DNA from 2 places in the Colwellia psychrerythraea 34H genome. Region 2 is predicted to be linked to the other one. Evidence: predicted binding sites of a transcription regulator. Region 2 holds the regulator's gene; the other holds the start of a gene.

Region 1 (4,750 bases), 1.6 Mb from region 2:
CTTAGAGGCAAGGCATTGATTGAAGAGAATGGTTGTTCAGGATAATTGCTCCTGCATTATCTAATAAGCTTCATCCACGCAGCGTCCTTGTCGAAATTAATAACACCGCATGTAAGCCTTTACTCTTGATTAGGTACTCGCCCTTCGGGAACTCATTAGTAAACTGATAACATCACAAAATGAATGAAATATAGAATAACTATGTTTAAATAATTTTTCTTGTTTTAAGCTCACTACTGTAGTTCTGAGTTATGAATATATTTAATAGAATTGGTCTGATGCGCTTTTTGTGAGGTTTTGCTATCATGTCGGGCATTGAATGGGGGCAACATGCGGAGTAGTAATGCCAACCATAAGTCGTAGTGCTTTAGTTATGTACAGTGTTGATCAGATGTACCAGTTAATAAACGATATCCCAGCCTATCCTAAGTTCTTACCAGATTGTAATGACAGTAAGGTTATAGACCAAGATGAGCAGTCAGTAACAGCAGCGTTACTTGTCTCTAAAGGTGGGTTAAGTAAGTGGTTCACAACTAAAAACACCTTGATATCTAATGAAAAAATTCATTTGTCACTTGTTGATGGCCCTTTTAAAAAACTTGAAGGTTATTGGTTACTCACGCCTTTATCAGATGAAGCTTGTAAGGTTAGTTTAGAGTTAGAGTATGAGTTTTCTAATAAACTTGTTTCTTTGGCTTTTGGTAAAGTATTTGGCCATTTTAGTAATAGCTTAGTGCAAGTTTTTACCCAGCGAGCAAAAGAAATTTACGGAGTTAATGTGTAATTATGACTTTCGAAAACAGCGAGTTAAGTAGTCTTGATGATTCAGTGAACAATGACAGGGTAACCATAGAAGTTGTTTATGGTGTTCCACACAAACAAAAAATATTAACCTTATTGGTTGCAGAAGGTTCTACTGTAGAGCAAGCCATTCTCGATTCGGGCGTTATCACTTTATTTCCTGAAATTGACCTTAAAGTTAACAAAGTAGGTGTTTGGAATAGGGCAGTAAAACTATCTGAAGTCGTTAACGATCTCGATAGAATTGAAGTCTATCGTCCATTGATAGCTGATCCTAAGGATGTTAGAAAGCGTCGAGCGGAAAAAGCGAAATTAGAAGGGCGAGCTGATAAAACAACAGGTGGTCGTGTAAACCCTTTGAGAGTTGACGCCAATAAATAGCTCTACAAATATTTAGTTTGTAATAGGCATAAAAAAAACGGCATTCATGCCGTTTTTTTGTACCCAAGTTTTACCAAGGTAAAGAGCTCATTAACTGTTTGTTATCTATTTACCGTTAATAGTCTTACTTTTAACAACAGCCTTTGCTTCTTCATTGAGCTCAGTGTCATTTGCCGCTTCAGTTTCTACTACAGGCGCATTGAAAGGGGTATTAAAATTATCAGATACCTCAAAGTCTCCTGAAGCTGAGACTAACTTGTCATTAGAAAAGTTAATAATAAATTGCTTTTTCATATCGAAATCTTTGCTTCGGCCAGACTTCAACTTGTAGACATAATTCCAAGTATCATTATTGAAAGCATCTACAACAACAGGGCTACCCAAAATAAATTTAACCTGTTCCTTGGTCATACCTACTTGTAATTTATCAATGCTCTTTTGTTCAAGGTAATTACCTTGGGGAACATCGTAACGAAAAACCCAACTAGAACAGGCTGATAAGGTTAGGGCAGTAATAACAATGGCAACGCGAAAATACATAAAATCTATTTACCTTTAAGTAGCTCAAAAAAACAGGCTAAAAGTGTGAGCAGGGATAATACCCAAGCCCAGCACGGATTCAAAGCTATTTATTACATCAGTTAAAAAAACTCTATTTGCATCACGACAATGAAAGTAGGTAGTTCACCTGTTATCGGATCCCTTTTTACTAAAACGGTGTGTGTAAATGAGCTTAGCTGGCTAATAGCTCTTGCGCATTTGCTAAACTGTGTTGAGATATTTTATCTCCTGCAAGCAAACGAGCAATTTCTTTGACCCGATTTGATTCACTTAGTTCACTTACTTTAGTTTCAGTGAGTTCGCCATCAGTCAATTTGCTCACAAAGAGTTGTTGATGTCCCTTACATGCCACTTGGGGTAAATGGGTAACACAAATTACTTGAGTATTTTTAGATAGCTGCTTTAACTTTTTACCTACCATAGCCGCTGTTGGGCCACTAATTCCGACATCAACTTCATCAAATATTAGTGTTGGCGTGATCACTTTATCGGCCAAAATAACCTGCATAGCTAAACTGATGCGAGATAGTTCACCACCGGAGGCAACCTTATGCATAGCCTCAAGCGCTTGCCCTGGGTTAATGCTAACTTGAAAGCTAATAGTATCACTACCATTGGTATTGATAGTTTCTTTGCCATTTTCTTGTTTTTTATTATTCTCAACGGCAATAAAGAATTGTCCGTGGGGCATGTTCAGTTCTTGCATGCTTTTACTGATCAGCTTGCTCAGGCTTTTACCTGATTTTTCTCTTGATGCTGATAACAGTTCAGCGCTTTCATTATAATGAATTCTAGTCTGCTCTAATTCTTCAATAATTGTATCAATGCGGGTTTCATCATTAGATATTGAAGCGAGCTGTTGTTTTAATTCACTATGGAAGTTAACTAGATTTTCTGGTGACAGTTGGTGTTTTTTGGCCAACTGCACTGCGGTAGAGTAACGCTCTTCAATGATCGCATAATTTTGAGGGTCTAGTTCTAATTGCTGATAATAGTGCGTTAAATCGTTATTTGCTTCATCTAATTGAATTAAGGTATCTGATAATATAGTGGCTACATCAGTTAATTGATTATCAACGCGTGCGATTGAATTGATATTTTCGCTACACTCTCTAAGTGCATCTAAGATATTGAAATTATCATTTTCGGATAGGCTTTGTAATGTGCTTAGCGTTGAGTCCAATAAATCTTGCGCATTACTATGGCGTTTATAATCTTTTTCTAGTGTTGAAAACTCATCAGGTTGTAATGAAAATTCGTCCAGTTCAGTTACTTGGTACTGGATGAGTTGTTGTTCAGCTTCACGTTGTTGTTTGCTTTGCTGCAGCATTTCTAATTCTTTATTAAGCTTATTCCACTGCTGGGCATAATGTTTTACTGCACTTAACAAAGGTGTGTGGTTGGCATAATTATCAAGCAAACGACACTGTTGATTCGCTTTAACGATAAGCTGGTGATCATGTTGACCATGGATATTAATTAACAGCTGTCCAATTTCTTTTAATTGCACTAAAGGCACTTGGCTGCCATTGATATATGATTTTGAGCGGCCTTCAGCGGAGATAACACGGCGAAGAATACATTCGCTATCATGCTCAGAAACGAGTTCATGTTGTTTTAGCCAAGCGCGCGCCATTTTATTTTTCTTTATTTCAAATGTGGCGGCTAAATCAGCCTTTTTGCAGTTTGGTCTAACCACATTAGTGGTTGCTCTATCACCTAAACATAAGCCCAGCGCATCAATAGCAATTGATTTTCCCGCGCCAGTCTCACCGGTAATTGTCGTCATACCTGATTGCCAATCAATATCTAATGAACGGACAATGGCAAAATTTTGAATGTTAAGTTGCAGCAGCATAGTTAACCTTTGGCAATAAGCATGAATAAAAAACCAGTAACTGTTAATTTATACAGTAAATGGCTTTTATTCAAGTTTATTTGAAACTATTTGCTTATTTTTTGATAGTAATGCTGGCTACTACTCATAGTTAAGTAGCAACAGGAGGTTAATAAAGTTTGTTACCCCAGCTTAATTTATTTCGTAATACGTTAAAGTATTCATGATCTAATGGGTGGATTAAACGAATGCTGCACTCACTCTTTTTGATGATAACTTCGTCACCAGGCATTACCGTTAAAATAACATGACCATCACAACTCACTTGCAAGTTTTCATGGTTATCGTTGGCTAGTATCAATTTGATTTCACTATTTCCATCAACAACAATTGGTCTACTTGTTAAGGTATGAGGAAACATAGGTACGAGCGATAGTGCATTTAAGTTGGGCGTTAAAATAGGTCCACCAGCAGACATCGAATAGGCCGTTGAGCCAGTAGGTGTGGAAATAATTAACCCGTCTGAACGCTGGCTAAACATAAAGGTGCCATCAATATAAACTTCAAACTCAATCATGCTGGCAACTTTACCGGCATGGAGTACCGCTTCATTAACCGCGCTATTTGAACTTTTTAGTTTTCCGTGACGATAAACTTCAGCCTCTATAATAAAGCGTTGTTCACTACGTGACTTGCCTGATAATATTTGCTCTAAAGGTTTTATGATTTCAGAAGGAGAAAGATCGGTTAAAAAGCCTAGGTTACCGCGGTTTACACCAATGACGCCAATATCGAAACAGGCGAGTACGCGCGCTGCGCCAAGCATGTAACCATCACCACCAATAACAATGGCGAGATCTGCTTGTTCGCCAATATCAGTTAATGTGCCGGTTTTCATCTTTTTGATATCGAGAGATTGCGCTACTGAAACTTCGACAATAACTTTATACTCATTCGCTAATAAGTATTTGTGCAATGTTTGTATGGTGGCACTGGCGCCATCATGATTAGGTTTGCCAATAAGGCCAATAGTTTTATAGTGTTGAGCCATAACGGTAATTTACTTATTTTGCTAGGGTTAAGAGCAGTTTCGCTGGATTTTGCTCACTTGTAAAGTTCACTTTTTACAAAATGTTTTTAAATCAAGCTTGAATCATTTTAGAGAGTCCC
Region 2 (4,750 bases):
TACAGGAGCGCCTTTGCCGAAAGAAGAATTTTCACGCCAACCAGCACTTTGAGCACGATTTAATTTCGTTTCACGCTCTAAATACGAGATTGCAAATAAAGCACCAAAGGTATCATCATTAAAGGTATCACTTATCAAAAGTGACGCTTGTGGGGAGGTCTCTTCACTATTACCATCATAAGTTGCTTTGACACTACCCGCTAATTTAAAACCATTAATAGCAAAAGGTTTCGCCGTTTCAATATTAACCGTGGCGCCAATACCACCTGACTGTACCGTCGCTGATGATGTTTTATGCACATCTAGGGTTTTTACCATTTCGGCAGCAAGCGTATCAAAACTAAAATCACGACCTGGATCTTCAGAGGCTTGTTGTCGACCATTAACAAGTACTGTATTAAATTGTGGACCAAAACCACGCACGGTGATTTTTTGACCTTCACCACCCGATCTATCTATCGAGACGCCAGTAATACGTTGTAATGATTCTGCAAGGTTAGTGTCCGGAAACTTGCCAATATCCTCAGCAGAAATAGAATCAACTACGCCACTAGCTTCACGTTTTGTGTCTAAAGCGCGACCAAGAGCGCCTCTAATGCCTGTAACGGTGATTTTTTCAACGTCTTTTTCAGCTGTTTTACTGTCTTCAGCATGCGCTTGCACTGAAGCTGTTGACGCTAAAATTGCAATAATTGCTGTCGATAATGTATTTTTTTTAAACATGTTATCTGTCTTCCCCAAATCATTTTTATTATTTATGGAAAGCAGACCTTGACCACTCAATGTTGCAACTAACTCCGTATCCTCAAGTAAAAGTTTAATGGCTTGTTCAATAGAATAATTGCCAGTTAACTTATTTGCCGTTATATCACTTACTTTATCAAGTGAGAAAATGAGCGTTAAGTCGGCTTGCTCTGCAAATTGAGTGAGCGATAGATCTGCTCTTTGCTGAGGAATATTGAACGAATAGGTATTACTTAATTCAGCACTTTGAACATATGGAGCACACGCTAAAGCGAGTGTTGCTGCTATGCTAGCTGAGTTAAATTTTCGTTGTTCAATAACCTCAACAGTAAGTTTTTCACTTACAAATATTAAAGACGATTGAACAAGTTTTTTCCGCCAGTGCATCGGTAACCTTTTGTTATTTTTAGTGCGTTAATGTAGCCAAACTTAAAATCATTCTGACAAAACTATATTATATTTACTAGTTAATAATCTATGTGCTGGATATAGATGATGAAAGCTAAATTATGGTCTGGTAATAAAAATAGGGCTATATAAACGAGTATATACTTGGTTAAATTTACACGTGTCAAACCACCCTGTTGTCAATTAATAGCTTACTAACCATAAACTTAATTATTAGTAGTCATGTTGATAATTCATATAAAGTCAGCTGTGAACAACAATATACTCTCATGAAAACATAGGTAGATAATCATAATGTGAGGTGATTTCTGCACGTAAACAATAATTAGTTAGATATACCTAAGCGGGGCTTGCCTTTCATCACATCCTGTATATACTACCAGTAATACTGTGTAAATTTACAGGCTAAAGCTATGATAGATTCAACTACCGAATTACGCCCACTGACTAAACGACAGCAACAGATTTATGATTTAATCAAAGCAAAGATTCAAGATACAGGCATGCCACCTACACGTGCTGAAATCGCTAATTTTTTTGGTTTCAAATCAGCTAATGCCGCCGAAGAACACTTAAAAGCTTTAGCAAAAAAAGGCTACATTGAAATGCTTGCAGGCACTTCTCGTGGCATTCGCTTGGTTGAAGAAATGCTTGAAGCAGAAGGTTTACCACTGATAGGGCGAGTTGCCGCCGGTGAACCTATTTTGGCGCAAGAGCATATTGAAGAACATTATAAAATGGATGGTAATTTATTCCATCCTGCTGCCGATTATCTCTTGCGTGTAAATGGCGAAAGCATGAAAGATATCGGTATTCTAGACGGCGACTTACTTGCTGTGCATCAAACTACTGAAGTACAGAATGGTCAAGTTGTTGTTGCCCGTGTTGAAAATGATGTCACCGTAAAACGTTTCAAACGTGAAGGAAATGTTGTCTATTTGCATGCAGAAAATGAAGACTTCTCTCCTATTAAAGTCGACTTAGCTAATCAAGAGTTTAATATTGAGGGTATCGCCGTCGGTATTATTCGAAGTGGACGTTGGATGTAATCCATCATAGCCACTGTTACAGCATTCGTCATATTTATTACCTAATTACTGCGTAATAAATATGGCGTTTTTATTTATCTTCAATATTTTCCTTTCTAAATTTCCACGTGATTTTCTGTAATTCTTAAATCCCTTTATTAGATTTAATCAAAGCTAGTCCCAGTAGAGCTCACACTCTCTTTAGAGCTATTACTCCATTGAATTAAATGGCTTTTTTATAATTCCTCAGTTATAAAATGTTTGACCTAGATCAATTTTTAGCGTAATTCTATAAATAGTAACGCATACAAAACGAACATAAAAAGAATAAAAAGACGTCTGTTTGCTAATCCTGTCACACTAGTTCACTAGTACTATGACTGATTACTCTTTTACGTCGATAATTAACTTGATCTCTAAATTATGTATATTCGTCATGAACCGTTCTATATAGCGCAACCGTGGCTAAACCGAGCTCTTGTTAGTTGATAAAAATAATAATAACAACAACAGATATTCAGTTCAGTGAGTTATGAAGTACATTGCTGCACATCTGTTCTCTATCATTGAAAAGAGGAGATGCCGTGTGGGGAAACATAAGCTAATTTGGCTAGTGTTGGTCAGCCTATTTGCCAATTCAGCCTGGGCAGAGACGCAGTTAAACCTAACTAAAGGGGTTACTGCCGTTAGTAGAGACGTATATGATTTACATATGCTAGTGCTCTATATTTGTACTGCTATCGGTATTTTAGTTTTTGGCGCTATGTTTTGGTCGATTGCTTTTCACAGAAAATCTAAAGGTGCAAAGCCTGCTGATTTTCATGAAAGTACTAAAGTAGAAATTTTATGGACAGCAATACCCATTGTTATTTTAATCGCCATGGCAGTGCCTGCTACACAAACACTGATAGCGATGGAAGACAATGAGAACTCTGATGTTACGATTCAAATCACGGGCTCGCAATGGAAATGGCATTACAAATACTTTGACCAAGATATTGAATATTATTCTGTGCTTTCCACCCCTCGCGAGCAATACCAAAACCAACAAGAAACTAGCGCCATCAAAGGTAAAAACTATTTACTTGAGGTTGATAAGCCGCTTGTTATTCCTGCTAATAAAAAAGTTAGATTTTTAATAACATCTGATGATGTTATCCATTCATGGTGGGTGCCTGCTTTTGCCGTTAAACAGGATGCTAATCCAGGATTCATCAATGAAGCCTGGACTAGAGTCGAAGAACCCGGTGTCTATCGCGGTCAATGTGCCGAGTTATGCGGAAAAGATCATGGCTTTATGCCCATAGTTGTTGAGGTAAAATCAGCTGAAGATTATGACATTTGGCTCAATGAACAACAACAACGTATCGCCGCTGCAGCAAGTGCCGAACAAGACTCATTAAACGCTTCTGTATCAAAAGAAGAACTTATGCAATTAGGTGAAACAACTTACACAGCCTACTGCTCAGCTTGTCATCAACCAACCGGTTTAGGTTTGCCGCCGGCCTTCCCTGCATTAAAAGGTAGCCCTATAGCTACAACGGGTACGATAGAAGAGCACCTCAATATTGTCTTTAACGGTAAAGCGGGCACAGGTATGCAAGCCTATGGCAAACAATTGAGTTTAAAAGAGATAGCCGCAGTCGTCACTTATGAGCGAAATGCTTGGGGCAATGATACTGGTGATATCGTGCAAGCCTCTGATGTAAAGTCTGCTGTTGATAACACATCACAAGATGCTAAAGGAGTCGTCACAATTGAAACTAACGTTGAAGATGCGGTAGAGACAATGACTGAAGAAGCACCCGTTGAGGATTTAGCTAAAGTGTATAGCCAAGATGAATTAATGGCTATGGGCGAAAAAGTTTATATGACAGCTTGTGTTGCTTGTCATCAACCAACAGGTGCAGGATTACCTCCAGCATTTCCTGCGCTTAAAGGCAGTTTGATTGCAATGGGGGATATCGCTATTCATTTAGATATGGTGCTTAACGGTAGTAAGAAAAATCCTGCCATGGCTGCTTTTGGTAGTCAATTAACCAAAACCGAAATAGCCGCTGTTGTGACTTATGAGCGTAATGCTTGGGGAAATAATACCGGTGATTTAGTACAACCTGCAGCTGTTGATGCTGCTAGTGCGAAGTAGGGGGATATAAAATGACCACAGACGTTATAGAACAAGATTCGCACGACGAACATTATGGTGACCATAAAATGACAGGCATAAAACGCTGGCTTTATACCACTAACCATAAGGACATCGGCACCCTGTATTTATGGTTTGCTTTTATTATGTTTTTAACTGGTGGCGCTTTAGCTATGGTGATCCGCGCTGAGTTATTTCAGCCAGGTCTGCAAATAGTTGAGCCGGACTTTTTTAACCAATTAACAACTGTCCACGGGTTAGTTATGGTGTTTGGTGCCATTATGCCTGCATTTACTGGCTTCGCTAACTGGATGCTTCCTATGATGTTAGGTGCCCCAGATATGGCGCTACCTCGTATGAATAACTGGAGCTTTTGGATTCTTCCCTTTGCCTTTGCTATTTTACTTGGCTCTTTCTTTATGGA

What was found. Region 2 encodes LexA, which represses DNA repair genes until DNA is damaged. Its sites were predicted from a motif close to TACTGTATNNNNATACAGTA; they were not measured.
Region 1: a site for LexA is predicted at 3,640-3,659, ahead of recN (DNA repair protein RecN). Genes of this name have one in related genera too.

The regions. Positions count from the first base shown of each region.
Region 1 covers NC_003910.7:3,991,192-3,995,941, reverse strand. The annotation lists gene CPS_RS17135 (SRPBCC family protein) at 344-784, shown strand; gene CPS_RS17130 (RnfH family protein) at 787-1,182, shown strand; gene CPS_RS17125 (outer membrane protein assembly factor BamE) at 1,288-1,722, opposite strand; gene recN (DNA repair protein RecN) at 1,916-3,601, opposite strand; gene nadK (NAD(+) kinase) at 3,750-4,631, opposite strand.
Region 2 covers NC_003910.7:237,783-242,532, reverse strand. The annotation lists gene CPS_RS01090 (TonB-dependent receptor) at 1-723, opposite strand, end outside; gene lexA (transcriptional repressor LexA) at 1,566-2,201, shown strand; gene coxB (cytochrome c oxidase subunit II) at 2,767-4,326, shown strand; gene ctaD (cytochrome c oxidase subunit I) at 4,338-4,750, shown strand, end outside.